Regions from separate parts of the Psychrobacillus syltrankelensis genome, predicted to be linked through region 2. Evidence: a T-box and tRNA genes for the amino acid it is inferred to sense, from the RefSeq annotation. Region 2 holds a T-box; the other holds one or more tRNA genes.
What was found. The T-box of region 2 lies ahead of ileS (isoleucine--tRNA ligase). A T-box ahead of a tRNA ligase gene usually reads a tRNA of that ligase, here a tRNA-Ile.
Positions count from the first base shown of each region.

Region 1: it has a tRNA-Ile gene. The T-box ahead of ileS (isoleucine--tRNA ligase) is inferred to sense a tRNA for this amino acid. The anticodon was not compared.

Region 1 is NZ_CM144227.1:2,519-17,816, forward strand. Features, by position in the region: rRNA gene ACTSKG_RS00010 (23S ribosomal RNA) at 1-2,492, shown strand, start outside; rRNA gene rrf (5S ribosomal RNA) at 2,614-2,729, shown strand; tRNA gene ACTSKG_RS00020 (tRNA-Val) at 2,800-2,875, shown strand; tRNA gene ACTSKG_RS00025 (tRNA-Thr) at 2,890-2,965, shown strand; tRNA gene ACTSKG_RS00030 (tRNA-Lys) at 2,974-3,046, shown strand; tRNA gene ACTSKG_RS00035 (tRNA-Leu) at 3,071-3,155, shown strand; tRNA gene ACTSKG_RS00040 (tRNA-Gly) at 3,172-3,246, shown strand; tRNA gene ACTSKG_RS00045 (tRNA-Leu) at 3,262-3,350, shown strand; tRNA gene ACTSKG_RS00050 (tRNA-Arg) at 3,369-3,445, shown strand; tRNA gene ACTSKG_RS00055 (tRNA-Pro) at 3,452-3,528, shown strand; tRNA gene ACTSKG_RS00060 (tRNA-Ala) at 3,542-3,617, shown strand; tRNA gene ACTSKG_RS00065 (tRNA-Met) at 3,644-3,717, shown strand; tRNA gene ACTSKG_RS00070 (tRNA-Ile) at 3,724-3,800, shown strand; tRNA gene ACTSKG_RS00075 (tRNA-Ser) at 3,811-3,903, shown strand; tRNA gene ACTSKG_RS00080 (tRNA-Met) at 3,975-4,051, shown strand; tRNA gene ACTSKG_RS00085 (tRNA-Asp) at 4,055-4,130, shown strand; tRNA gene ACTSKG_RS00090 (tRNA-Phe) at 4,301-4,376, shown strand; tRNA gene ACTSKG_RS00095 (tRNA-Gly) at 4,382-4,455, shown strand; tRNA gene ACTSKG_RS00100 (tRNA-Ile) at 4,461-4,537, shown strand; tRNA gene ACTSKG_RS00105 (tRNA-Asn) at 4,542-4,616, shown strand; tRNA gene ACTSKG_RS00110 (tRNA-Ser) at 4,624-4,714, shown strand; tRNA gene ACTSKG_RS00115 (tRNA-Glu) at 4,722-4,793, shown strand; partial or broken gene ACTSKG_RS00120 (IS1595 family transposase) at 4,930-5,490, shown strand; gene ACTSKG_RS00125 (dihydrofolate reductase family protein) at 5,577-6,152, shown strand; gene ACTSKG_RS00130 (1,4-dihydroxy-2-naphthoate polyprenyltransferase) at 6,682-7,593, opposite strand; gene ACTSKG_RS00135 (isochorismate synthase) at 7,839-9,200, shown strand; gene menD (2-succinyl-5-enolpyruvyl-6-hydroxy-3-cyclohexene-1-carboxylic-acid synthase) at 9,193-10,905, shown strand; gene menH (2-succinyl-6-hydroxy-2,4-cyclohexadiene-1-carboxylate synthase) at 10,893-11,714, shown strand; gene menB (1,4-dihydroxy-2-naphthoyl-CoA synthase) at 11,717-12,535, shown strand; gene ACTSKG_RS00155 (o-succinylbenzoate--CoA ligase) at 12,612-14,045, shown strand; gene ACTSKG_RS00160 (metal ABC transporter solute-binding protein, Zn/Mn family) at 14,252-15,205, opposite strand.
Region 2 is NZ_CM144227.1:765,105-780,402, forward strand. Features, by position in the region: gene ACTSKG_RS03950 (GNAT family N-acetyltransferase) at 3-569, opposite strand; gene ileS (isoleucine--tRNA ligase) at 675-3,755, opposite strand; T-box leader at 3,808-4,051, opposite strand; gene ACTSKG_RS03960 (trimeric intracellular cation channel family protein) at 4,368-4,958, opposite strand; gene ACTSKG_RS03965 (amidohydrolase) at 5,040-6,221, opposite strand; gene ACTSKG_RS03970 (MFS transporter) at 6,237-7,625, opposite strand; gene ACTSKG_RS03975 (EamA family transporter) at 8,387-9,283, shown strand; gene ACTSKG_RS03980 (aminoglycoside phosphotransferase family protein) at 9,791-10,690, opposite strand; gene ACTSKG_RS03985 (GNAT family N-acetyltransferase) at 10,738-11,292, opposite strand; gene ACTSKG_RS03990 (hypothetical protein) at 11,380-11,574, shown strand; gene ACTSKG_RS03995 (DJ-1/PfpI family protein) at 11,730-12,269, opposite strand; gene ACTSKG_RS04000 (HD domain-containing protein) at 12,338-12,979, opposite strand; gene ACTSKG_RS04005 (HAD family hydrolase) at 12,979-13,635, opposite strand; gene ACTSKG_RS04010 (hypothetical protein) at 13,943-14,074, opposite strand; gene ACTSKG_RS04015 (helix-turn-helix domain-containing protein) at 14,076-15,298, opposite strand, start outside.

The sequences.
Region 1 (15,298 bases), 760 kb from region 2:
AATTCCGTCGGAATCTGGGAGGACCATCTCCCAAGGCTAAATACTACCTAGTGACCGATAGTGAACCAGTACCGTGAGGGAAAGGTGAAAAGCACCCCGGAAGGGGAGTGAAATAGATCCTGAAACCGTGTGCCTACAAGTAGTCAGAGCCCGTTAATGGGTGATGGCGTGCCTTTTGTAGAATGAACCGGCGAGTTACGATTACATGCAAGGTTAAGTTGAGAAGACGGAGCCGCAGCGAAAGCGAGTCTGAATAGGGCGAATGAGTATGTGGTCGTAGACCCGAAACCAGGTGATCTACCCATGTCCAGGATGAAGGTAAGGTAACACTTACTGGAGGTCCGAACCCACGCACGTTGAAAAGTGCGGGGATGAGGTGTGGGTAGCGGAGAAATTCCAATCGAACCTGGAGATAGCTGGTTCTCTCCGAAATAGCTTTAGGGCTAGCCTCAAACGTTAGAATCTTGGAGGTAGAGCACTGTTTGGACTAGGGGCCCATCCCGGGTTACCGAATTCAGACAAACTCCGAATGCCAATGATTTATGTTTGGGAGTCAGACTGCGAGTGATAAGATCCGTAGTCAAGAGGGAAACAGCCCAGACCACCAGCTAAGGTCCCAAAGTATTTGTTAAGTGGAAAAGGATGTGGCGTTGCTTAGACAACCAGGATGTTGGCTTAGAAGCAGCCATCATTTAAAGAGTGCGTAATAGCTCACTGGTCGAGTGACGCTGCGCCGAAAATGTATCGGGGCTAAACAAATCACCGAAGCTGTGGATTGATACCTATGGTATCAGTGGTAGGAGAGCGTTCTAAGGGCGTTGAAGTCAGACCGGAAGGACTGGTGGAGCGCTTAGAAGTGAGAATGCCGGTATGAGTAGCGAAAGATGGGTGAGAATCCCATCCACCGTATGACTAAGGTTTCCTGAGGAAGGCTCGTCCGCTCAGGGTTAGTCGGGACCTAAGTCGAGGCCGATAGGCGTAGACGATGGACAACAGGTTGATATTCCTGTACCACCAAACCACCGTTTGAGTAATGGGGGGACGCAGAAGGATAGGGTAAGCGTGCTGTTGGTTATGCACGTCCAAGCAGTAAGGTGTGAGTGTAGGCAAATCCGCACTCTGTAACATTGAGCTGTGATGGCGAGGACTTAGTCCGAAGTTCCTGATTTCACACTGCCAAGAAAAGCCTCTAGCGAGGTGATAGGTGCCCGTACCGCAAACCGACACAGGTAGTCGAGGAGAGAATCCTAAGGTGAGCGAGAGAACTCTCGTTAAGGAACTCGGCAAAATGACCCCGTAACTTCGGGAGAAGGGGTGCTCTTTTGGGTGTATAGCCTAGAAGAGCCGCAGTGAATAGGCCCAGGCGACTGTTTAGCAAAAACACAGGTCTCTGCAAAACCGTAAGGTGAAGTATAGGGGCTGACGCCTGCCCGGTGCTGGAAGGTTAAGAGGAGTGCTTAGCGCAAGCGAAGGTGCGAATTGAAGCCCCAGTAAACGGCGGCCGTAACTATAACGGTCCTAAGGTAGCGAAATTCCTTGTCGGGTAAGTTCCGACCCGCACGAAAGGCGTAACGATCTGGGCACTGTCTCAACGAGAGACTCGGTGAAATTATAGTACCTGTGAAGATGCAGGTTACCCGCGACAGGACGGAAAGACCCCGTGGAGCTTTACTATAGCTTGATATTGAATTTTGGTGCAACTTGTACAGGATAGGCAGGAGCCTTAGAGCCCGGAGCGCCAGCTTCGGAGGAGGCGTCGGTGGGATACTGCCCTGGTTGTATTGAAATTCTAACCCATACCCGTAACCCGGGTAGGAGACAGTGTCAGGCGGGTAGTTTGACTGGGGCGGTCGCCTCCTAAAGTGTAACGGAGGCGCCCAAAGGTTCCCTCAGAATGGTTGGAAATCATTCGAAGAGTGTAAAGGCAGAAGGGAGCTTGACTGCGAGACCTACAAGTCGAGCAGGGTCGAAAGACGGGCTTAGTGATCCGGTGGTTCCGCATGGAAGGGCCATCGCTCAACGGATAAAAGCTACCCCGGGGATAACAGGCTTATCTCCCCAAGAGTCCACATCGACGGGGAGGTTTGGCACCTCGATGTCGGCTCATCGCATCCTGGGGCTGTAGTCGGTCCCAAGGGTTGGGCTGTTCGCCCATTAAAGCGGTACGCGAGCTGGGTTCAGAACGTCGTGAGACAGTTCGGTCCCTATCCGTCGTGGGCGTAGGAAATTTGAGAGGAGCTGTCCTTAGTACGAGAGGACCGGGATGGACACACCGCTGGTGTACCAGTTGTTCTGCCAAGAGCATCGCTGGGTAGCTATGTGTGGACGGGATAAGTGCTGAAAGCATCTAAGCACGAAGCCCCCCTCAAGATGAGATTTCCCATTACGCAAGTAAGTAAGATCCCTCAAAGACGATGAGGTAGATAGGTTCGGGGTGGAAGCGTGGCGACACGTGCAGCTGACGAATACTAATCGATCGAGGACTTAACCAAATAGAATTTGTATTCATCAATGTCTTTTATCCAGTTTTGAAAGAATAATTTTTTTAAAAAAACTCTTGTAATATTCTACAGAGTTGTTATAATAAAACTTGTCTTTCAATAATTATTCAAGTCTAGTGATGATGGCGAAGAGGTCACACCCGTTCCCATATCGAACACGGAAGTTAAGTTCTTCAGCGCCGATGGTAGTTGGGGGTTTCCCCCTGTGAGAGTAGGACATCGCTGGGCTTGCAATAAATACATAAAGTTATTAAATTAAGTTGATACAGAAATGTTCTACTTATCGTAATTTTACCCAGGAGGATTAGCTCAGCTGGGAGAGCATCTGCCTTACAAGCAGAGGGTCGGCGGTTCGAGCCCGTCATCCTCCACCATACTTTCTATTCTTGCCGGAGTAGCTCAACTGGTAGAGCAACTGACTTGTAATCAGTAGGTTGAGGGTTCAAGTCCTTTCTCCGGCACCATTAATTCCGAGCCATTAGCTCAGTTGGTAGAGCATCTGACTTTTAATCAGAGGGTCGTAGGTTCGAATCCTACATGGCTCATCACTTTTTAAGTGAATTATCTATGCGGGTGTGGCGGAACTGGCAGACGCACTAGACTTAGGATCTAGCGCCGCAAGGCGTGGGGGTTCGACTCCCTTCACCCGCACCATTAATTTCATAACCGAGCGGAAGTAGTTCAGTGGTAGAACACCACCTTGCCAAGGTGGGGGTCGCGAGTTCGAACCTCGTCTTCCGCTCCATAAATTCATTTAAGTGCCGGGGTGGCGGAACTGGCAGACGCACAGGACTTAAAATCCTGCGGTAGGTGACTACCGTACCGGTTCGATTCCGGTCCTCGGCACCACTTTTTTGAAAAATATATGCGCCCGTAGCTCAATTGGATAGAGCGTCTGACTACGGATCAGAAGGTTGTGGGTTCGACTCCTGCCGGGCGCGCCATATAGACGGGAAGTAGCTCAGCTTGGTAGAGCACTTGGTTTGGGACCAAGGGGTCGCAGGTTCGAATCCTGTCTTCCCGACCAGTTATTAAATTATGGGGCCTTAGCTCAGCTGGGAGAGCGCCTGCCTTGCACGCAGGAGGTCAGCGGTTCGATCCCGCTAGGCTCCACCATAATAATGTTAAAATGTAAAGATCATGGCGGCGTAGCTCAGCTGGCTAGAGCATTCGGTTCATACCCGAAAGGTCGTGGGTTCGACTCCCTCTGCCGCCATCTTAAGGACCTTTAGCTCAGTTGGTTAGAGCAGACGGCTCATAACCGTCCGGTCGCAGGTTCGAGTCCTGCAAGGTCCACCAACAATATTTCGGAGGAATACCCAAGTCTGGCTGAAGGGATCGGTCTTGAAAACCGACAGGCGGGTCATACCGCGCGGGGGTTCGAATCCCTCTTCCTCCTCCATTTTAAAACTATTGTTGTTGGAAGCATATTTAATCTTTAACAAGTAAATTTAAAAGATTGTATATTATTGTCGCGGGGTGGAGCAGTTCGGTAGCTCGTCGGGCTCATAACCCGAAGGTCACAGGTTCAAATCCTGTCCCCGCAACCAAATGGTCCCGTGGTGTAGCGGTTAACATGCCTGCCTGTCACGCAGGAGATCGCCGGTTCGATCCCGGTCGGGACCGCCATTTATTTATAAGTTTTAATAGATAAATAACAGTACATATTTTTTAGAGATTTAAGATAAGCAAGCAGTTCAAGGAAGCAAGCGAGTGAAAGAAGGAACGTACTCAAGTACGTGAATGATTGAACGAGTACAGCTGAAAAAGAGATGCGACGTTTAGCGTAAATCGAAGTAGGCTCAGTAGCTCAGTCGGTAGAGCAAAGGACTGAAAATCCTTGTGTCGGCGGTTCGATTCCGTCCTGAGCCACCATTTATGCGGGTGTAGTTTAGTGGTAAAACCTCAGCCTTCCAAGCTGATGATGAGAGTTCGATTCTCTTCACCCGCTCCAATAATGGGCCTATAGCTCAGCTGGTTAGAGCGCACGCCTGATAAGCGTGAGGTCGATGGTTCGAGTCCATTTAGGCCCACCATTATTCCGAAGTAGCTCAGTGGTAGAGCAATCGGCTGTTAACCGATTGGTCGTAGGTTCGAGTCCTACCTTCGGAGCCATATATATGGGGAAGTACTCAAGTGGCTGAAGAGGCGCCCCTGCTAAGGGTGTAGGTCGGGCAACCGGCGCGAGGGTTCAAATCCCTCCTTCTCCGCCATATATTTGGCCCCTTGGTCAAGCGGTTAAGACACCGCCCTTTCACGGCGGTAACACGGGTTCGAATCCCGTAGGGGTCATAAAGGTTTTAAAAAAGGTAATCATTTATATGATTACCTTTTTTTTATGTTTGGCTTTGTTAAATTTTAATGTTGATATTTAATAATTACGAACAAAAGTTTTATGATAAAGGTAACAATTCGGTTCGGAGATGATCTGTACTCGGAAAAGGGCCAAGCGGAACATCACCGAACGCAAGCCACGTAAACGAGGCAGAAAAGCCAAATATCGTGGTATAAGCAAGGACCAAGTATGTGCCCTCGTTGCCCGTGACCTTCAGAAAATGACGTACTCTGGCGTTCTTGGGCGTGGTCGCATTCGGACAACGTAATTAGATGAGGCGATTGGCGGTCATCTATCGAATTCAAACGTACTTTGCACGGATTCCTTGCGGGCATTCAGCTCCTATGCGAATGCAAAGGGCTTGGCTCATTACCATTCAAGTCCGAGGGAAAACAACGTGTCAAAGGAGTGTACCATATCCAAAACGTAAATAGCTATCAGAGCCGCTTGAAGAAATGGATGAACCGCTTCAATGGTGTTGTAACCAAATATTTGCAACATTATTTGGCTTGGTTCCGTTATATAGACAACAAGGAATATGAGAATACCTAATCGAATAAGAAAAATATGTTGGTCGAATCGTGCCTGTTTACTGGTACCGACACGCACACAAAGCTTCGGCTTTCGGGCAGGTTTGGGATTAGCAATCCATAAGAAACAACCCAAGTTGAATTATGTTAAAATGTAGTTAATGTATATGTATAATGTAGATATTCCTCATGAACAAAGGAGAACTGAAAATGAGAAAACTCGTTCTATTTCTGCACGCATCGCTTGACGGTTTCGTAGAAGGGCCGAATGGTGAAATGGACATTGGCTGGGTTTCCTACAATGCTGATTTGGAGAAACACGCGAAAGAAATTCTGAGTACTGCCGACACTGTCATTTGGGGACGTGGGACTTATCAGATGATGCACAGTTACTGGCCATCTGTGCCTTCGAACCCATCAGCTTCACAGCATGAGCGGAATCATGCTGAGTGGATCGAAAAGACAGCCAAAATCGTTTTTTCCAAGACTCTGGAGAAAGTCGAATGGAATAATTCCAGACTCGTGAAAGAAGATGTCGAGGAAGAGATCAATAACCTCAAACAGCAGCCAGGCAAGGATATGGTCATCCTCGGCAGTCCTAGGTTCGCACACCACCTTATGCAGCTTGATTTAATTGATGAGTTTAAAATTACGGTTTCTCCCGTCCTTCTCGGTGAGGGATTGCCGTTATTCCAAGGTCTCAAGGAGAAGATCAATCTTAAGCTAATCGAAAACAAGACCTTTGATTCTGGAGCCATAGGTCTCGTTTACCAGACGGTAAGATGACCTTGTCACTTAAGGTGATTACGCTAACAGGAGCCGATAGCTCAATTAACCGCCTTTTCACAAAGGCGGTTTTCTTATGGTCACAAATCAACATAAGAATTTAACATAGCTTTATGTTTAAGAAATTTTACCTATGGTTCACGCTAATTTGGGGTAATTCCCTTTGTAATTAATTCACTAAGGTATTTAAACAATTTTTATTATAGGTAGTACCACTTGTTAGAGAAGCACAATATAACCTATATTGATCTGTTGCATTCGCTTTTTTTCTAATGCTGATGTGAGTCATCTCATCAAATGTAAACTTTTTATATTGAGAATTGGTTGCTTTGGTCTAATAAATAGTTGCTCTCCGTGAATAATTGGTCGCTTTAAGCCAATATTATGCAATGTTTCGTGCAAAGCACTCAAAAGTTTGTGAAGCCAAGATGATCTTAAGGGTAGAGCTTACTCATTATTTAATGATTAGAAGATGAGCAAGCAAATAAAATGAAAAACAGCTAGGAAAATTATTTCCTAGCTGTTTATTTTAAATGTAATATCCTAGAAGTAACCCAACACCTAGTAAAAATACAAATATCGTGTTTGTGAGTGCTGTATCTTTCATTGCTGGTGCTACTTCGATTGAATTTTCTTTTTCTCTAAATAATTTGATCGCATGCAATGGTTTTTTTATGCTTAGAACGACTAACAAAGTCCAAGGAGTAACAACTTGCATAATTACTAAAATAACAATCCATAAGTAAGAGATAATAAAGTAAGAAGCTAAGATGGTAATGGCATTTTTTCTACCTACAAGTATGGCCATAGTTTTTCTGCCGCCCTCTTTGTCCTCTACAATATCTCTTGTATTATTAGATAGCATTATCCCTGCTACAAGTAGAGCACTTGGAACAGAAAGTAATATCGCAAAGTTTGGAACGGTACCGACTTGAATGTAAGTAGCAATTAAAACGATTAACATGCCCATAAATAACCCGCTAAATAATTCACCAAATGGCGTATACGCAATAGGATAGGGTCCGCCAGTGTATAAATATCCTACAGCCATAGAGAGCGCCCCTACAATTAATAACTTCCAGGAGCTTGCATAGCAAATGTACAGTCCTAATAATGCAGCAATTCCATAGAGTAATAGAGCTAGTTGCATTACAGTTTTGGGTTTAACTCCATTTCTAACAATTGCTCCACCAATTCCAACCGATTCTTCGCTATCGAGTCCCCTCGTAAAATCGTAATATTCATTGAACATGTTTGTTGCAGCTTGAATTAAAAGACAAGCAAATAACAAAGCGAAAAATAATAGCCAGTTAATATTAGCATAGTAAAGAGCTATCATTGTACCTAAAAATACGGGAGCAAATGAAGCAGTCAATGTATGTGGTCTTGTTAATTTCCACCAAATGCGCCAGCCTGTATCGGCTTCTAGTTCATGTGACATAGGTTTTTTCTCTCCTTTAAAAGAATCAACCTCAATTTTAGCATATATTCGCGACTAAATGTGTGCTGAAAACTGTAGAAAGATGTATGATTAAAGGTAGAGTATTTTACTTAAGCAGTTTGGGGGACAAACTCCAACTGAGAGTTTAAAGACGCCTAAAATTTTGTGCGAATTTATTAAGCAGAAATGGGCTTCATTAGAGAAATTTTTATACAAAAGGTTATATTTATACGGAGGTAATATATATGCCGAACACCACCGGGCAAAAGAAGTCAACATTACGTTTTTATACAGAAACAATAGAGGTATCAAGATTATCTGCTCATGCCTTTTTTGAGGCAGGAGATGAATGCTATAAAGGTAAACGTTTTTTTTGGCAAAACAAAGAGAAAACTTTTACATTAGTAGGATTAGGACATGCTCATATCATTTCAAATGATCTTGAAGAAAATAGATATCAGGATATTGCTTCAAAATGGAAAGAGTTGTGTCAGTTATCCTTAAAGGAAAAAGCAGATGTATCCCCCATCCTTTTTGGAGGATTTTCGTTTGATCCGTTCAATAAAATCTCTTCAGAGTGGGATACATTCCCATCTGCATTTTTCGCAATATCTACTTTTCAATTAGTTATTCAAAATGAACAAGCATTTGTTAGTATTCATTTAATAACAGATGAAGAGCAGAGTATGGAAACATTCGAAAAACTTCGAATTGAACGAGATGCCTTAATACACACAGCTCAAGTCAAAGAGCTTAAAACTCATTCAAAGTCCAAATTAGTTGAAAGAGAAGATCGTTTAAAAGAAAAATATTTACAAGCTGTAGAAAATGTTACGAAAAGAATTCGTGGAAAGGAAGTAAAAAAAGTCGTAATAGGACGTTCATTAAAATTAACATTTGATGACATTTTTTCTTCTTCAAGCGTCCTTTATAATACTTCCATAGAGCAACCAGAGAGTTATTTATTTGGATTAGAAAAAGATGATAAAATATTTTTTGGTGCTACACCTGAACGTTTAGTAAAAGTAGAGCATGGTGAGGCACTTTCTGCAGGAATTGCGGGTTCTATCAAACGTGGAGAAACTTCAGTAGAAGATAGAGCACTTGGTGAAAGTTTATTAGCTGATCCCAAAAATTTAGCAGAGCATAAATATGTAGTGGATATGATTAATGATGTCTTTAATCAATATTGCGATGAAGTAAAAGTACCTTCAAGACCTAAATTACTAAAAATCAGAGATATCCAGCATTTGCATACCCCAATAAGTGGTAAAGTAAAAAATTCAGCATCACTTTTTCAGTTGATAGAAGCACTACATCCAACCCCAGCAATGGGTGGGGTGCCTAGAGAAGAAGCAGTTACGATCATTAGAGAATCCGAACAAATGAATCGTGGTTATTATGCGGCACCTATAGGGTGGATAAATACAGAAGGTGATGGCGAGTTTGCGGTCGGTATTCGATCCGCATTGTTAGAAAAAGAGCATGCTTATCTATATGCTGGCGGTGGAATAGTAGCGGAATCATCATCTTTGGAAGAATTTGAAGAAACACGCGTAAAGTTCCGACCAATGCTTCGTACACTTGGAGGAAATATGAATGACTAATAACTCTTATTTGACTTCTTATGTCAATCAATTTGTAGAAACAGTAAAGCAAGCAGGTGTAAGAGATATTGTTATTTGTCCAGGCTCTAGATCGACCCCTCTTGCATATGCTTTTGCAAAAAGTGATGGTTTTCACTTTTACCGTCAAATAGATGAGCGATCTGCAGGATTTTTTGCTTTAGGTATCGCGAAAGCCAAAAAATCGCCAGTGGTTTTACTATGTACATCAGGAACAGCAGCTGCAAATTTTTTTCCTGCGATTGTAGAGGCTTACTATGCCCGTATTCCTTTGCTTGTTGTTACAGCCGATCGTCCACATGAATTACGAGAAGTAGGAGCACCTCAAGCGATTGATCAAATCCATTTGTTTGGAAAGCATGTTAAGTGGTCAGTTGATTTCCCTATTCCTGAAAATAACGAAGAAAGTTTACCTTTTATTGAACGACACATCCATCGTGCAATTAATACTGCAATAGCATTGCCAATGGGGCCAGTTCATATAAATGTACCATTCCGTGAGCCACTGTTAATTAATATGGAGCAGCAACCTCCGATGCTTCAAATGAGTCATACTGAAATAGGACAACTTGTGCCAGGTGAAGAGTTTGTTAATTGGTACAAAGGTATTTTGCAAACGGAAGAAAGAGGTTTATTCATTGTTGGAGACTCACTTCATACAACTGAAGGTTTTTGGGAATTTGCGAAAACGGTTCAATGGCCTGTTCTAGCTGATCCTTTGTCTAATTTACGTAGCTCCATTCCCGAAGATTGTATGCATTTATGTATTGATCAGTATGATGCGATATTAAAAGGAAATGGCTTTAAAGATTTTGTTGTTCCAAACTTTGTCGTACGTTTTGGAGCACAACCTGTTTCAAAACCGCTTACACAGTTTTTAAAAGCATGTAAACCAACTGTTTATATCGCAGTAGATGAAAGTCCTATTTTCCGTGATTCTCTTCATATCGTGACACACCATGTTCAAGTGGGGACTACTTCTTTATGGATTCCAATCGAAGATAAACAGTCATCTAACTACTTAGAAGATTGGTCGAGAGCGAATGGTATCGCTACGAAACATGTTCGTTCTTATATAGTGAGGGAAGAAGACGAAGGAGCACTTGCAGCGACTTTATTTGAAACGTTAACAGATGGTGTAGATCTATTTGCTAGTAGTAGTATGCCAATTCGTGATGTAGATACGTTTTTCAATAAAACAAAGAAGGATATCCAAATATATGCTAACAGAGGAACAAACGGCATAGATGGGGTTGTTTCAACTGCATTAGGTATTCATGCGGGAACTAAGCGGCCAGGTTATTTACTAATAGGTGATTTAGCTTTTCTTCATGATATGAATGGCCTAATTATAAGTAGATTTCAGCCAACAGATTTAACGATTGTTATTATGAATAATGATGGTGGAGGGATTTTCTCTTACTTACCTCAATCTAATGAAACAAATTATTTTGAACATTTATTTGGTACTCCAACGGGTCTAGAGTTTTCGCATATTGCAACTATGTATAATGCGCAATATAATTCAGTTCAATCGGTAGAAGAATTTAAAGCTGTTTTGAATGAACGGAAATCGAAAGATATTCGGATAATTGAGGTGTTTACAAATCGCGAAGTTAATACAAAAACACATCGAAAATTATGGGCTGCAATTTCAGAGGAGTTAGATTCGATTTGGAAAGTTTAACTGTAAAAGTTCGCGATATCAACATCCATTTAAAGAGAAATCATATTGGAGCTGAAAAAAAGGTAGTATTTTTACATGGTTTTACTGGTTCTAGTAGTACTTGGGAAGAAGTAGTAAATTATCTTCCTCCAACTATAGAAATTTTAACAATTGATTTAATTGGGCATGGGCAGACCTCAAAACCAACCGATTTTACCCGGTATTATGCTGATGAACAAATAGAAGATTTACATTCGCTATTTCAATTGTTAGGATGGAATCATTTTACGCTAGTCGGTTATTCAATGGGAGGACGATTAGCGCTTGCTTACGCCGATAAATACGGTGTAGACAAGTTAGTTTTAGAAAGTAGTTCTCCTGGTTTAGCTGATGAAGAAGAGCGTGTTAAAAGAAAACATGCGGATGAATTGCTTGCTGAAAGAATATTAAATGAAGGAATTTCTGCGTTCATCGATTTTTGGGAGAACATTCCTCTATTTCATTCACAAAAAAATTTGTCATTCGAAAAACAACAATCTATTCGGTTAGAAAGACTTGCCGGATCAGAAGTGGGGTTATCGAACAGTTTGAAAGGTTTTAGTACAGGGATACAACCTTCTTATTGGGGAAAGTTAAAAGACATAGAAATTTCGACAATTCTACTTACTGGCGAGTTAGATCAAAAGTTCTGTGACATAGCTATAAATATGAAAAACGTTTTACCTCAAGGTAAACATATGCAAATTAATAATGTAGGCCATGCAATTCATGTGGAAAATCCCGAATTGTTTGCTACAATAGTAGAGGATATTATTTTGAAGGAGGACTAAAAATGACTCGTGAATGGACAACCTTACATACATACGAAGACATTAAGTATGAATTTTATAATGGGATTGCAAAAGTGACGATAAACCGTCCGGAAGTACGAAATGCATTTCGCCCAAAAACAGTGATGGAGATGATTGATGCATTTTCTCGCGCACGCGATGATAAAAATGTAGGTGTCATCATTTTGACAGGTGAAGGGGAGCATGCATTCTGTTCAGGTGGAGACCAAAAAGTCCGTGGACATGGTGGTTATGTTGGAGAAGATGAAATTCCTCGCCTAAATGTCCTAGATTTACAACGATTAATTCGTGTAATTCCAAAACCAGTTGTAGCAATGGTAGCTGGTTACGCAATTGGAGGAGGACATGTACTTCACGTTGTTTGTGACTTAACAATTGCTGCAGATAATTCTAAATTTGGTCAAACAGGACCTAAAGTTGGTTCGTTTGATGCTGGATATGGTTCTGGTTACTTAGCACGTATAGTCGGACATAAAAAAGCGCGTGAAATTTGGTATTTATGCCGTCAATACGATGCACAGCAAGCGCTTGATATGGGCTTAGTCAATACGGTAGTTCCATATGCACAATTAGAAGACGAAACAGTACAGTGGTGTGAGGAAATGCTTGAGATGAGCCCAACTGCACTTCGTTTCTTGAAAGCAGCTATGAATGCTGATACAGATGGTTTAGCAGGACTTCAACAATTAGCAGGAGATGCTACACTACTTTATTACACAACAGATGAAGCAAAAGAAGGTCGCGATGCATTCAAAGAAAAACGTAAACCTGATTTCGGTCAATTCCCACGTTTTCCGTGATGATTGCATCAATGAATTATTGAGAAAGCTGTCCTTTTATAGGGCAGCTTTTTTACTCTAAAGGAGACAAGTTATTATGTATCCAAATTTATTAGTAAAACGGGCAAGTTTAACACCTAATCGAACTGCCCTAAGATTTAACGAGCAAACTTGGACATTTGAACAGTTGGATAATGAAGCGAATATATTTGCAGAAAAGCTACATACAAAAGGAATTAGGGCAGGAATGAGAATTGCCATTTTAGCATCATCGAATCCACAATTAGTCATTGCGATTCATGGATGTATGCAGCTTGGTTGTGAGTTAGTTATGTTAAATGAGCGTTTAACCGAGGAAGAGTTGAACTATCAATTACAAGATAGTCAAGCCGATTATTTACTAGTTGATTCTTTTGAAAAAAGAACTTTAGTGTATCCAAATAAGCTTTCATTTGAAGAGATACAATTGGCGGTACAGACTACATTTGAAATAGAAAAAGACTGGTCCAAAAATCGAACGATTACAATTATGTATACTTCAGGAACGACAGGTAGTCCAAAAGGGGTTCGCCAATCACTCGAAAATCATGTGATGAATGCGATGGGTTCTGTACTCAATTTGGGAGTTCAAGCAAATGATTGTTGGTTATGTACCGTTCCATTGTTTCATATCAGTGGCTTTTCCATTTTAATGCGTTCGATTCTGTATGGTATGACGATAAATCTTCATACAAAGTTTGATGCAGAAAAAGCAGTAGAAGAAATTATGAGCGGTACAGTTACTAGAATGTCTGTCGTTGCAGTAACGTTGGAAAGGATAATTTCGGTTCTAGAAGAAAGAAATTTATCCTTTCCGAGTACATTTCAATCGATGTTGGTAGGTGGGGGACCAGTACCGTTAAATTATTTAGAAAGGGCAATTCAACGAAATATTCCCGTGCTACAAACATACGGTATGACTGAAACTGCTTCTCAAACAACTACTTTATCAAGCGAAGATGCTATACGAAAATTAGGCTCTGCTGGTAAACCGCTTTTCTTTGCCGATGTTCGTATTGATGGTGAAGAGAAAATAGGGGAAATTTGTATTCAGGGTCCTCATGTGACAAAGGGCTATGTAGGTGCTGCTGAGTTGAAAAATCCTTTAGTAGATGGTTGGCTTCATACAGGTGATATAGGATATATCGATGAGGAAGGATATTTATTTGTAGTGGACCGACGATCCGATTTGATCATTTCTGGTGGGGAAAATATATATCCAGCAGAAATAGAGCAGTCGTTAGTGAAACATCCAGCAGTAAAGGAAGCGGGTGTTGCTGGAAAGCATGATGACAAATGGGGACAAGTTCCTGTGGCATTTGTTGTATTAAAGGACGATGTAAGCGAAGAGGAGCTAAAAGCATTTATGAAAACAGAAATGGCTTCTTATAAACAACCAGTTTCCTATTACTTTGTGGAACACTTGCCGAGAAATGCCTCGAACAAACTTATGCGTAGAGAGTTATTTAAGTATGTGCAAGAAATGAAATAAATGTCTAAGGGAGACCAAACAATGAGTGAAAGCAACCAATTTTCCAGTGAAAGCAACCAATTGGATATAAGAGCAACCAATTCACTCATGAAAGCAACCAATTGGATATGAAAGCAACCAATTGAATTTATGAGCAACCAAATGTATCTAGATATGCTCCAATTTGAAAAACGCCATCTTTTAATTTAAAAGAGGCGTTTTTTTATTCATTTCAATACAGTTTTTAATGTTTCTAGGTTTTTGTTCATTAAAGTGAAATATGTTTCATTATTTTCGATATCATTTTTGGATAGAACGCTTAAATTGTGCAATACTAAGCTTTTAGCACCAATCTCTTTCTTTATAACTTCCGTTAACTTAGATGAAACGTTTTGTTCAAACAAAATGTATTTAATGTCTTTTTCTTTTGCTAAATCAATAATTTTCGTAAGTTGTTTTTGAGAAGGCTCATCTTGTGAGTTAAGGCCAGCAACTGCAATTTGTTCTAAACCATACTCATGTGCTAAGTAACCGAAAGCTTCATGGGAAACGAAAAATGTTTTATTTGGTGCATTTTGAGCCATTTCTTTAAAGCTTGCATCTAATTGTTTTAACTGTGCAATTAACTCTTCATAATTTTTTTCAAACTTTTCTTTTTGGTTAGGAGCAGCATCTACAAGAGAATCTTTGATAGATAAAGCTAAACTTTGACTTATTAGTGGAGAAATCCAAACATGCGGGTCTATTTTCCCGTGTTCATGGTCGTGCTCATCATCGGCTTCTTCTTCATGTTCATTCGCTTCTAGTTGGTCTTTAGGAACTGCATCAGCAGTTGCAATCATCTTCACATGTTCGTTTGCTAATGTTTTTTTAGCATTTTCTACAAATCCTTCTAATCCAAGTCCTATGTAGAAAAACATATCTGCATCTGCAAGAGCCATCATATCTTGTTGAGTTGGTTCAAATGAATGTTCATTTGAGCCTGGTGGATAGATAGATGATACATGTACTGCATCTCCACCAATTTGCTCGGCAAAAAATTGTAAAGGATATACGGTTGTATAAATCTGAATCCTATTGTCTTTTTCTTGTTTTGCTACATTTGTGGTGGCATTATTTCCACAAGCAGCTGTAAATAATGTTAGTACAATTACTAAAAATAATAAAAGTGCTTTTTTCATCTTGCCATCTCCTAAATAGTAATGATTACGTTTTGTGTTTTTGTAACTTTTTAATCTTACAAGACATTTTTAAAAAAAGCAAGAAAAAAACCT
Region 2 (15,298 bases):
TATTACTTATTCAAATTGCATTTTTTCTTTTTTTCCCAATCATTCTCTAGGAGACTAAATGTAATTATGTCTTCATAATGGTCATATAACCACTGTCCATCACGTTTTGTTCCTTCTTGAACAAAACCTAATTTTGTTGGGATTGCAATACTTTTCAGATTATTAGCTGCAACCTGAATCTCAATTCTATTTAAATTGATAATTTTAAATAGGTAATCTATTATTGACTGTAAACTTTTAGTTATAATACCTTTTCCTTGTTCTTCTTCAGATAGAAAATAACCAACAGAGGTTGATCTATTTTTCCAATCAATATAAGGGAGACCAATCATTCCAACTAATTTTCCATTATACCTAATACCAGCATCGAATCCATTATTATCGGCATAATTTTTTATCCAAATTGGAATAATAGGCTCAAAATCCGCTGCTGATTTTCTCTTATCAACCCAGAGCAACCATCTTCTTAAATACTCTCTGTTCTTGTCCACAAGATTAAATAACTCCTCTTTGTGTTGCTGTTGTAATAACTCAATTTCTATTTGATCATTCATTTTAAATGAAAACATCTTAAAACCTCCAAACATTTTGGCAAGTATAAAACATAATGACGATATTTAATAAAATCAGATATTAGAATGAATACTAATATCCGATTTTGTATAATAGAATCCTCACTCTGCTGGCATTATTTGCAACGAAATAGTATGATTTGCTATTTTAATTTCTGTTCCAACAGGTGTATTTTCTGTAAACAATAAATTACGCATTAACAAGTTTAGTTGCAACATAGGCTTAAACTTTTCAATAACTAGCTGAAGTTCTTCATCTGCACTTACAGCAATATCCACACGCATATCGATTGGTAATTTCAGTTGTTTTCTATATGCTTGTATTGCGCGTATTAACTCACGCGCCAATCCTTCTTGAATCAGTTCTTCGGTTAAAGAAAGATTTAAAGTTACGGTGTATGCACCATTTGTTGCTGAAGCATATCCCTCTTTTGCTATGTTTTCAATCAGAACATCTTCTAACATTACATTTTCTTTCTCATATTCTAAAAAGCCCTCTTGCAAAAACTTTCGAACTTGTTTGTCATCTAATGACTGAAGCCAAGTATTAATTGCATTCGACTGCTTACCAAACTTTGAACCTGATTTTTTGAAATCGAGTTTTATTTTTGTAGTTACAAACTTCCCTTCATTTTCCGTTTGTTCAAATACCTTCACATTTAACTCATCTAGTATGATATCTTTGTATAATTTCCAGTTAATATCCTTATTAGGACTTATTAGTGAAAGACTACCTAAAGGTTGTTTTACCTTCAAGGAAGTAGTATTTCGAACACTTCTTCCTAACTCGACTACTTGTAAAACTGCATCCATTTCATTTTCCAGTTTTTCATTCATAAGTTGTTCATCTGCTAATGGAAAATCCGATAAATGGACACTTTCACCTGTTAAGTTCATAAACACATCTTCTGCAAGAAACGGAGTTAATGGTGCTAACAATTGACTAGTTTTTGTTAATACTTCATAGAGCGTTTCATATGCAGCTGCTTTTTCTGGGTTCATATCACTTGACCAAAAACGCTCTCTGGAACGTCTTACATACCAATTGCTTACTTGCTCTAGTAGCTTTGCAATTTCTCTTGCACCGTTTGTAAAATGATAATCCTCTAAGTTTGATCGAACGATTTTAATCGTGCTATGCAAACGGGATAATATCCAATTGTCCAGTTTATTTTTTTCTACTTCATAAGCAGCTTTCGGATTGTAGTTATCTAAATTAGCGTAAAGTGAATAAAAACTATGCACATTGTCGAGTGTATCAACTAATTTAGACTTAGCTTCTTGTACGATTCGTTCAGAGAACCTTTTTGTATTCCAAGGTGCACTGTCCACTAATAAAGCCCATCTTAGTGCATCTGCTCCATACTTTTGAATTAGCTCTACTGGGTCTAGGGCATTGCCTTTACTTTTAGACATTTTTTGTCCTTTTTCATCCAATATATGACCAGTCGAAAGGACCCGTTTATAAGGAGCCTTACCTGTAAATAAAGTGGATACAGCAAGTAAGCTATAAAACCACCCACGCGTTTGATCAATACCTTCAATGACTACATCTGCTGGGAATTGTTTTTCAAAAAACTCTTTATTCTCAAAAGGATAATGGTATTGTGCAAATGGCATAGAACCACTATCGAACCAAACATCAATTACTTCAGGTGTTCTTGTCATAGTCCCTCCACAACATGAACAGTGAAGCTTTACATGATCTACATATGGCTTATGCAATTCAATGTCATCTAAAGTGTGAACAGAATGCTTTTTTAGCTCTTCGATACTTTTCGGTGCATATTCATGATTACATTCTTCGCATTCCCAAACATTGAGCGGTGTGCCCCAATACCGTTTACGACTAATATTCCAGTCCACCATTTGTTCTAAAAAGTTTCCGAACCGGCCGTGTTTGATATGCTCCGGATACCAAGTAACTCCTTCATTATTTTGTATAAATTGTTCCTTCAACGCAGTTGTTTGGATAAACCAGCTTTCATTTGCATAATACAAAAGAGGTGAATCACAACGCCAGCAATGAGGATAACTATGTTCATACTTTTCCTTACTGTAAAGCAAACCTTTCTCAGAAAGGTATCGAACAATATCTACATCACAATCTTTCACAAATCGGCCTTTAAAACCAATAACTTCCGAAGTATACTTTCCTTTTTCATCTACAACATTAACGAAGGATAACCCATTTTCCTTCACCACTTTATAATCTTCTTCTCCATAAGCTGGCGCAATATGAACAATCCCTGTTCCACTTTCTGAAGATACATAATCCGCAGTTACCACTTTATGTCCGATTTCCACATTTGCAAAATCAAATAATGGCGTATATGTCATGTCTTTTAAATCTGCTCCTACGTGCACAGAAAGTATTTCAAAGTCCTCCTTTAATACAGAACTTACTAATGCTTCCGCAACAATAAAAATATCTTGCCCTTTTTTTGCGCGAACATATTTCAACGAAGGATTAACTGCAAGTGCAACATTAGCTGGTAAAGTCCAAGGAGTTGTCGTCCATCCAAGAAAGTATTCATTTTCACGATCTATTATTTTGAATTTAGCAGTTGCAGATAAATCCTTTACGTTTTTATATCCTTGTGACACCTCATGTGAGCTAAGTGAAGTTTGACAGCTAGGACAATAAGGGGATACTCTGTGACCTTTTTGTAGTAACCCTTTTTCATGAATTGTGCCAAGAATGTTCCATTCACTTTCAATATAATCATTACTTAAAGTTAAATAAGGATCATCCATTTCTACCCAGTAACCTAGTTGTTCAGTAAACTCACGCCACTGTTTTTCATATATAAAAACACTTTCTTTACATTTTTCAATAAAAGCTTCTACACCATATTTTTCAATATCACTTTTACCAGATATACCTAATTGCTTTTCAACACCTAATTCAACTGGTAAACCATGCGTATCCCAACCAGCCTTTCGGATAACTTGATGTCCAGTCATTGTTTTATATCGTGCAACTACATCTTTAATCGTTCTACCTAGTGCATGACCAACATGTGGTAATCCATTTGCTGTAGGTGGTCCTTCATAAAAGACAAAAGAAGGACATTCTGCTCTATCATCTATGGACTTTTTAAAAATATTATGTTTCTCCCATTGTGCTCGAATCCGTGCTTCTCGCTCACTTACAGATTCTTTTTCGTTCGCTTTGACCATTTGATATCACTCCTATTTTTATTAATAAAACATACAAAAAACCCGTCCCTGGAAAAGGGACGGGTTTAACCGTGATACCACCCTAATTCTATTGCAAGCTTTCACTCCACAATAGCACTTAGCCACGTACAATCATACGCGTTCCTTTTAACGGTAGACACCCGGTCTCACTTACTCAATTTCAGCTCGACTTCTCAGAGAGGATTTTCATAAATGAAATGAACACCGGCTTTCAGCATCTACCGGCTCTCTTTGGAACATTTTCATTTACTACTTTTTCTCTTCAACGAATTTGTATGGTTTTATTATGGATGAATTTAACATAAAACGAATCGGTTTGTCAAATTAATTTACGCGTTATCGTTATCTACTACATTTTATACAGGCTCATTTGAGAGTATGCTCTATTAAGCTTGTTATAGCAATTATAAAGTAATATATTAGACTATTTATAGTGTTAATTCGAATTCTGAATCTTTAAGAAAAGCCTCCTTTAGCCATCTACAATGGTTAACCTTTCGTGAATCTGCTAAAAAATGAAATTACCTCAACCTACTAAGTATTTTATTGAAAGCTTGCAATCACTTGTTTTTTTATTTGTCCATACCTCTTTTATTTGCGTGGTAGATTCCAGTGAAAATAGATGGATAATAACCTTAATATAACAATTACGAATAGGAGGGAAAATGTGGCATAGGCGCCATGTATCAAATCTAAACCAATGGCAAGACCTGCTAAAACTGCCCATAAGGCATAAATTTCCGAACGAAAAATCATCGGTTTTCGACCTGAAAATAGATCTCTTATAATCCCACCACCTGCACCTGTCATGGAAGCTGCTATGATTACAACAATTAATGGAGCATCAATAGATACAGCATAATTTGCACCTTGAATGGCGAATGCTGCTAACCCAATGGCATCAAAAAAATCCACCCTATTTTTCCAATTACAAATCCTTTTATTCGGCAATATATAAATCACGGTAATTGTCAAAAATGCTATTTCAAATAAATAACCTTGTAACCAAAACTTTTCAATTGGTATTCCAATTAATAAATTTCGAACAAGACCCCCTCCGAATGCTGTTGTAAACCCTAAAACGTAAATACCTAAAATATCATAATCCTCTTCTACTGCGATAAGCACACCACTTATTGCAAAAGCAATGGTACCAATGATGTTAAGAATGTCCCATGTCAAAATGATTCCTCCTTTCCTCAATGGACCCATTTAATCGCAAATGAGTCGTTCAAAAAGTATATTTTGAACGACTCTACTGATTTATTCCTGCATACTACAAACAACTTGTCCGACGGCTTTAGCAGCCACTAAAAGTGCATCTTCGTCGATATCAAATTTTGGATGATGGTTGAAATATGGCTTTTCAACGCCTTTTGGTGTACACCCGATATAAAAGAAACAAGCAGGGAACTTTTCAGCGTAGTAAGCAAAGTCTTCTGATGGTGCCATTGGTGGGACTTCTTTTACTTCTGTAATTTCTTTCACATTCGCATTTTTTAGTGCTTCTGCAACTTTTTCAGTAAGTTCAGGATTATTGTACAAAGGCGGATAGTCTGGTGTATATGTAAGTTCACAACTTACATCGAACTCTTCTTCAAGACCTTTGACAATACGTTTTACTTCTCGTTCAATTGTTTCTCTCGTTTCAACAGTCATGTAACGAATATCACCTTCAAGCTCTACACTATCTTTTATCACATTAAAGGTACCAGCTCCATCAAACGATCCGATTGTAATTACGCCTATTTCAAATGGACTTAATCGACGGCTTATGATGGTTTGAACTGCGGTTACAAAATGAGCACCTGCAACAATTGCATCGTTTGCTAAATGAGGCGATGAACCATGCCCACCTCGCCCTTGGATTTTCAATTTCATGTAGGCCCTTCCGTTGAATGCATAGCCCTTATTGTAACCAACCATTCCAGCAGGAGCAATTGGCAGTAAGTGAATTCCATACACTTCATCTAAATCATCCAACAGTCCAGATTCTACAATACTTTTTGCTCCGCCTGGTGGAACCTCTTCAGCATGCTGATGAATGATTTTAATAGTTCCGGATAATTCTGATTTCAATTGAATTAAACAATCAGCAAGAACTAACAAGTAAGCTGTATGACCATCATGTCCGCATGCATGCATGACACCCTCATTTTTCGACTTGAAGGGTACGGGTGTTTCTTCTACAATTGGAAGCGCATCAAAATCTGCGCGCAATCCAATTGTTTTTCCAGGTTTTCCTCCTACTATTGTTACAATAATTCCGTAACCATTCCCGACATTTCTTTGTACTTCGACGTCTTTTCCTTTGTAAAAGTCAGCAATATATTGAGCTGTTTTTTCTTCTTTAAATGATAATTCAGGATGTTCATGTAAAAAACGACGGATTTGAATCATTTCATCTTTACGTTCATCCAACATTTCCATTAATTTTTCTCTCATATCTAACAGACTCCCTTATGAAGCTTCATTTTTACCAGCATTATTTGGAACCATGAAAATAATCGATAACAATGCGATGACTGCAAAAATTACATTGGCGATAATACCTCCAGTTGCAGCTGCATTTACTCCGCTTTTGTCTGCAATCATCGCATATACAGTCGCAGAAATCGCAACCCCGAAAGCAGAACCGAGGGAACTTGCCATTTTATAAATACCCGATGCTGCACCAATTTTATCGTCAGGTGCATTAGAAACCGCAGTGTCTGTAGATGGTGTTGCATAGATCCCTAAGCCTAAACCGAACAAAGCGAATCCTATGAATACAACGACTGTGTAAGCAACATCAGGTAGGAATGTTAAGCCCATCACCCCAACACCGATAAGGGTTAAAATAGTTCCCCAAAGCATTGGTTTTTTTGCACCAATTTTTTGAAGAATCTTTTCCCCAACTCGAATCATTGCAAGTACAGCAATTAGGTAACCGATAGAAAGCATACCCGATTGAAAAGATGTGAAACCTCTTCCTTGTTGTACATACGTATTCGCAACAACAAGCGTTCCGGCAACAGCATTGAGCAAGAAGTTTGAAACTGTTGCACCAGTGTATGGCGCGTTTTTAAATAATCTAAAATCGATTAGCGCATTCGATTTACCATTTTCAACTTTTATAAAGACAATCGCACCAATAACTGTGACAACTAACAGTACGATAGTAATCCAGTTTGTCCAACCAATATCGGCACCTTGTGTGATGAAAATATTCAATGCTAACATAGTTATAATGAAAACAATTAGACCGCCAATATCAAATTTCGAATTACCAGTTTGCTTCGCCTTACTTTCAGGTGTGTCTTTTATTAACCACAATGCAAGAATTGCAAAGATAATGGAGAAGATGAAAATCCACTTCCATCCCATATAGGTTGCAATAGCTCCGCCAAATAACGAACATAGACCAGAACCACCCCAAGAACCGATTGACCAGTAACTAAGTGCTCTTTGACGTTCAGCCCCTTCAAAATATTCTTTCACCAAGGCAATCGTTGCAGGCATAATACAAGCGGCCGATAAACCTTGAAAGATTCGACCAATAATGAGTAATGTTGACCCATTTGCTAAAACTAAACAAAGTGAACCAATGATACTTAACATTAGTCCGATATTTGTCATTTTCTTCCTTCCAATTTTATCAGCAAGACCACCTGCAGCTACTATAAAAATACCCGAGAAAAGTGCCGTTAAACTAATTGCAACGTTTAATGTGCTGGAAGAAACCCCTAAATCCTTTTGAACTGCGGGAACTACGTTGACCATTGCTTGAGCAAAAAGCCAAAATGTTAATACCCCAAATACAATCCCTGTAATCAATTTATTTGAACCTTTGAAGGATTTCCCCATAATTTTCACTCCTTGCATTTCTTAAAACTTATCATTTGTAAGAACTACTAACTCTATACATTACTTAAATACTCTTGAGTCAAATCTATTGAATCTGGAGTTACGTATATTTTAAACAAGAAAACTCCTGGCATGCCTTGCCATTTAAGCTCACTTCATTCGTTTCAAAGAACAACATTCCCGACATAACTTAATCACTGATACAAAATAGCCGGTTAATTTTTATCAAGAGAAATCATGTAAACATAAAAAAGCCATCGGTATCTTCTTAATTAAGTGTGACCAGTACCCTAGGTACACAAACGTTTTGAGCAATCTCCTCAAAATTAATAGGTTCTTGTAAATACTTCCCTTATGATGAGCAAACGATATATTCAACACATTATATCGAAATACCTTCCAATTGAAAAAGGTATGTAAAACAACAATGTTCACATACCTTTCTACATATTCTATTTAGAAAAAACCTCACTTACTTACAGTACTGATCTACGTGACTAAATAAAATGAGATAAGATCTTCATGTTTTTTCTTTCAATAATCTATTTTATCTATTCCTGACTTACTTTTCGATTTTATTTCAGCATGAAGAGTTGTTTGAAGACACACTCATCTGAGCGTGGGAAAAGAAAAAATATAGAATCTATCTCAATAATCGTTAATTCTTCTACATCATTTGGATAGAGGTGGCCGGATGTGGTCAATCTTCTGCTTATTCATGATATAATAGTATGGTTAGTTTTGTGCACCAAGGAGGTCTCATATTGAAATTAAATAAAGGTGTTTTATTTATATTATTAGGTGCTTCATTTTTTGGTTTTACACCAATATTTGCTAAATTGGGGTTTAGCTACGGTTACTCCCTTGGCCAAATCAATATAGTTCAAATGGTAATTTCCTTTTTTTTATTATGGTGTTTTACTCTAATTAAACGCTCCAATTTCAAAGGACTTAATAAGAAAAATGTTCTTCAAATTATGATTACCGGCTGTTTTATCGGTTTAACAAGTATCTTTTATTATGGTTCGATGCAATATCTGCCCGCTTCACTTGCTATCATTTTAATGTTCCAATTTGTATGGATAGGGATTTTTTTAGAATGGATTTTCAGTAAAATAAAACCTTCTCCTGTAACAATATTGTCCATCATTTTAATTTTAGTAGGGGTCTTTTTTGCTTCGAATATTTTAAATGGAGACATACAGGGCCTTCCTATTAAAGGTTTCCTTTTTGGAATTTTATCCGCATTCACTTATGCTGGATTTATTTTTTTCAGTGGAAAGGTCGCTGTAAATGTGGATCCATGGACTCGGAGTTCTTTGATGGTAACAGGATCAACCATTTTAGTGTTTGTCCTATTCATGCGCGACGTCCCAACTGTATTGCCATTGGAGGAAAACCTGTTAACTACTGCCGTAGGAGTTTCGTTATTTGGAGCAGTCCTTCCACCACTATTTTTCGCAGTGGGCGCACCTTTGGTTTCAGGTGGAATTGCGAATATATTAACAACCATTGAATTGCCTATCGCAATCCTATCAGCTAGCATTATTTTGTCAGAAACGGTAACGCCGCTTCAGTGGCTAGGCACGGCTATTATTCTAGTTGCTATTGCATTTAATGAACTCGGTACTAACCTTTTCCGAATTAGAAAGCATTATTAACACTCAAAAAGAGCTTTTAAATAATTCAATGGTGAAACCAATGGCATTTACGAACTTACCTAATAACCTTTAGTAGATTTATATAAAGGAGTTAGCGAGAATAAAAATAGAAAAAGAAATGTCTCAACTACACAAGACTTTCGGAATACTTTTTTCTTAGCTTAAGACTGTAATCAACCTCGATGAAATTCGTCCTTGATTACAGTCTTTTTTGTTTTAACTTGAAATAAGAAGATAATAAGGAGATGCCCATCTTCGACATTACATAGATTTAACCTAATCTCCATATAAATTAAGTGAAACAAGGAGTCAAAAGGAAAATTGTGATTTCGTAAAGTTGAATTTTTTTGGACGATCGCTTGGTAATCATTCGTCCGTAGTTCTCCACAGACACAAATAAGAAGTGCAAAATCTCTGAGAATTAAGTCTCAAATATTTCAATCAGAATTATGCTACTGATCTTGAAAATCTGCATGCAAGTAAATAAGCAGACCTCCAGGTTTTTTTCTATTTGTACCAACTAGGTTTAAATTTACTGAAGTAATCATGATCTTCTAAAAACAAATACACTTTATCTAACATGTTATTCATGTCATCCGGAATAGTTTTTAATGTCCAAACTACTGTTGAAAATACGCACATAGCCAGATAAAGTGAATACATCTTCCAAAAATGTTCATTTGGATCTGTATTATTAAAATACCCTTTGATTTGCCCTTTAGAAAAAGGGACACTTACCTCTCTGCTAAAAATACCAATTTTAAGAAATTCATGAATTGGATCGCCCCAATCGTATCTGTTGAAGTCAATTACTCCCGAGAATTCTTTATTATTAACAATAATATTTCCAACATGGAAATCATCATGTTGGAATAAGTTTGGTCTTTGTTTCATTAAGTGAATGTTATTATCAATAAAATTCATTATATCTTGATCATTTTTTACTTTAACGCCACATTCTAAATAAGCATCTATGTATTTCTTATGTTTTTCCGCTTTTCTTGAATACCACGAGGAGACATTACTTGGGGCTGCAAATTGATGCATTTTTCTTAATTCTTTTCCAGCCTTCATGCCAATATTAAATTGTTCTTGATCTGAGTAATTTTGGATTTCTTCTTCAGCATCTTTACCTTCTATATAGGTAGTAATCATATACCCTTGATTTCCGATCTCACCAATAGAAATCGGTCTTGAGCAGATAACATTGTAGTCCTGCATTCTTGTCAAAATAGAATACTCTTTCTTTTTAGATTCAAGCTCTGCTAGGTCAAACAATCGAAGAAGTAACTTATGATTATCAAAATGTATTAGATACTTTTCATCTGATGAAAACCCTTTTTTAATTTGGACTATATCTCTACAATCCCCAATAATAGGAATCTGCTTTGCTAACGTTTCTATCATTCTCTCACCTCTCTATTTCGAGTGTTAAAGTATATTTGAATATTATTTTAGTTATTGTTTTGATAATAAATAAGAAAATCCGTCCATTCATCGTTTTCTAGAGAGAATTGTTCTCTCTTACATTCAAAAGTAAATCCAGCTCGCTCAGCTAATCTTTTAGAGGGTACATTATCCGTATTAATATGCAATTCAATACGATGAAAATTTAATTCTGTGAAGGATAGTTTAGTTGCTACTTTTACACTCTCAACACCATACCCATTTTTCCAAAACTGGTTATGTATCGAATACCCCATCATCGCCCATTGATAATCCATTCTTAGAATCGTGATTAATTCTACTTTCCCAACATTTACTTCATCTTCTTTTCGAAATACCCCTAATATGTACATTTCATCTTTTTCAGCAGCTTGTTGAAACCCATCAATCCATTGGATGAACCATTCTTCAGTAGAATAAGACATATCTGAATATCCATCATCGTATTTGTATTGCGAAGGTAGACGTTCATTAAACCCTTTATACCAATTTACATAATCATCATTTTGAAAGGGTCTTAGAATTAGTCGATCTGTTTCGGCAAATAATTGCTTTTCAATCAATATGTTAACCTCCTGTTATATTTTATGAAAGAGAATCTGAAGTGGTTTCAATTGGTTACAGCCATTTTCGTTATTCGGGGACTTCTCATGAACTATCTTATGGTCTGGCTAATTATAAATCACGGTGCGGATGCGTTTATGCATTTAATTATCGTTAGAAGAATAATGAGTTATGAATTTTCCAGTCTGATATTTTTAGCATTTCTGTTTGCTGGAAATAAGGCAATTCAATTAATGAACAAATACGACATACAATGGTCAAAACCTGTTGAATACAAATGAGATTAGGAAAGTAAAAATGCACCTGAGTAAAATTTTGTTATTGGTAATGTAAAAACCACCAAAAACACCATTTTGTGAGGTGCATTTTTATAGATTTGCAGTTAGAAGTGCTACATTACTATTTTTTAAAAATCCTATGTACGATTCCAATTACATTATTCCTGATACCATCTTTCATCAAATTCAAGATTTAACGCTTTGCCTAAATATTTTCCAAATCTAACAAACCCTCGTCCTCTTGCTGTAATAATGTTTTCATCTTGCACTACCATGTCCTTTGAATAATTTTCTAATTCAAAGACACCAGACTTCTTTATATTCTCTTCGGTCATTCCTACAGTATATTTTTTCCCTCTTAAAACGCCAGCTTTTGCTAAAAGGTATGGGGAGCTAGATATACTTGCAATTACCGTTTCTTTAGTAGCTACTTGTTTAATGAAATCAAATAATCTTTCTTCTTCATTTAAAGTCAAAATATCCATACAACCTGGTAATAAGAGGCTATCTACTTCTTCAAAGTTAATTTCACTAATAGTTGCATCAGCTACACAAGATAACCCTGACTCTCCTTTTATCGATTGGTTGCTTAAACCAACCGTAATGATTGGTTTTTTTCCTTGCATTAATATGGATAACGCTACTGTTAATTCATATTCGCTAAATTGGGGATATAACAAGACCGCTGTTTTTTTCACTTAAATTCTCTCCTTACAAATAGCTCTGTCACTATAAGTTTTAAATAGTTCTTAAATTTACAGCTTCACTAACACTCCATCTTTGCATAAATAGTTTTTTCAATACCTGGAAGTAGAGCATAAACACTTTCTCCAATTAATAATTCTATCTCTTCTTTTATTTCATAAAAACTTTTCCAGCGAATTGCGGTATTTGTGTCCGTGCCATGCCTTAAACCAACGGAAATGAATCTTTTTTCAAGAGTGGTAAATCCATTTTCATCCGCTAATGCATCACATAACGTAATTACCTTATTGTACAAGTCATAATTATTATTCACCTTTAAAACTTCCACTAATTTTTCCTTCATATGAGGTGGAACAATTGTCCAATCCGCAGCGGTTTCAATATCTTTATTTTCATTAGGAAAGGAGTGTGTAACACATACTATAGCATTTCCTTGATAACCAAGTTCGTCCATGAAATTATAACCATCATAGGAATGGATAACTGATTTTGTAAATCCTTTGTATCTACCAATATCATGAAGTAGCCCAGCATTATATGCAATATCACAATCAAGATGAAGACCCTTTTTTGTCAGTTCAATTACAATATTTTCAGCAGCTTGTGCTACATTAAGTGAGTGTTTATACCACGGGCCCGGATTAAGTTGGTTAGCAAGTTCGAGCAATTCTCTAGCATGTGATCGATCTTTAATATATTTAATCATCTATTTTGAAGTATACTTTCTTGTAAAAATTGTTTAAAATCATTAATTTCTTTAAATGTTTGGTTAGGCTGTGTGTTAAAATCAGCAGTCTGATAATCTTCCAACCATTGTACGCCAATTGTAACAACGCCTGCTTGCAATCCTGCTACTATATCTGCCTCGCTATCACCTATGAATATCGCATCTTCTTTTTGAACATTTAAAAGAGTTAATGCCTTAATAACTCCCTCTGGATGAGGTTTCGGATCTATCACATCATCACCTGTTACTAATACTTCAAATAGGTCTTCCATTCGAAGTGCTCTTAACGAAATATCTAAACTTCTTTTTGCCTTCCCTGTAACAATAGCAAGCTTTAATCCCAATTCTTTAATATATTTTAATAAATCATCAATTTCATGGTTTTGGTTGACTAGTTGCTCATGGTTTTCTAAATACTTTTCATAATACATTTCAATTGCTTGTTCTTTGTTCAACTGAATAAGATTTTCTCTAATAATCCCTGTCTCTGAGGGACCAAACATTGCTTTAATATCTTCATTAGAAAGATCTCTGTTGTCAAACTCTTTAAATACACTTTGAAAAGAGTAATAGCAAATAGGCAAAGTATTAGCAAGAGTTCCATCAAAATCAAAAATAATTGCTTTCATAATTACACTTCCTTTTCATTTATTGTGATATTCTCTTTTTACCTTCTATGTAAGATTTTATCATATACTCTTGAATTCCTACATCACATTTGAAATCTATCGTGTGCAATTTTCAATAAATCAACAATAAATCATTTAGTTTTCGTAAAGAACTCTGTTATTTCATTGGACAATTCCCTAAATTGAAATCAAATAGATAACAACCAAAAAGCTAGGTGGAGTCGCGTTGAAGTGAGCTTCCAAGGACTGACTCCTCTACCTAGCTATTTAGAATTAGGTTTTAGTATACACAGTTATTAACTAATAATTTTTAAATAAATGAATTTGTAATAGCTGTTGGTCTAGGAAGCTCCTCTTCGGCAATGTTAATTGTGTTAACAATAAAGCTTAAGCTTAACATCGCAACAATTGAAAGCGTTAATAACACTAATCTCTTTTTCATTTCACAAATCCTCCCATTGATTAATATATTTTTGTTTAAATAGAATTTGATTTGATTTTTGATAATATAAGCATGATGCTTTAAGTTTATGTTCTTTAAAGTAGTGGTTTGCCAATAAAATAGAATACTTTAGTACATGTCTATCATCTTGAATTTCCTCGAAATGATTTATTGCACTTTTCAATACATTTTCAAGTTTTTCATCAAAACTATGCAGTGCTTGATATATCTCGAAGTGAAAAAAATAGGAAGTACGTTCATAGTTACGTTGACTTCTAACCCCTTCTACTTTTTCTAATCCCTCTTTACACCAACTAAGTACATGTAAATGATTACGTTGTTTGGAATACTCTTTGACAATAGATAATATTGTCAGTAAGTATCCTTCTGAGTTACTGTTCTCTACTTTAATTACTAGACTATTCTTATAGAGATCAATCGCTTTTTCGTGTCTTCCCTGAATCGCATATAAAGATCCTAGATTTTGATAAATCACCCCCTCATAGGAGAACAATTTAAAGTCAATCGCCAATTTATTTGCTAGATGATAGTTCTTCTCTGCTTCATCATATTTTCTTAAGTTTTTATGAGCCGCCCCTATAACTATATAATTATCAATCGCTCGTTCGAATAAGAGATTGTCTTTATAAAACTTCAATGATTTTGAAGCATAATCAATAGCATTACAATATTCATTGCACTTGAAATACGTATGGCTTAGTACATTGTAAAAATCAGCTAATTCCCAATCATCGAAAATTAAGTTATTAACGAGTTTTAATGAAACTTCCAATTTACATAATGCTTTGTGATTTTCATCTTTCAAAGAATGATAAAGACCAAGATTTAAGTTAGCTACAAATCGTTGCTTATTCACAAACTTATCTTCTAATTTCACTATAATTGAATAAGTAGATGAAAGGTTAGTTTCCTCCTCATTAAGTATTAACAGCAATCGAAACATATAAAGATGGTAGCTATAATAATTATTTTGCTGCAAGAAGTGAATTTTTCGATTGGTGATTTTATGCAAGGATTCTCGTATTAAATTCTTATCCCTCTCCAAAATGCCAGTTTTATACAATTTAAATAATGATGCAACAACCTTATTTTCTTCTTCACTGGATACTTGGTCTATCACTATATTCAGTCTTTTAAGTAGTAAAGTTATTACTTCTTCACTTGGAACTGTTGTATTATTTTCGATTTTGCTTAAATAGGATG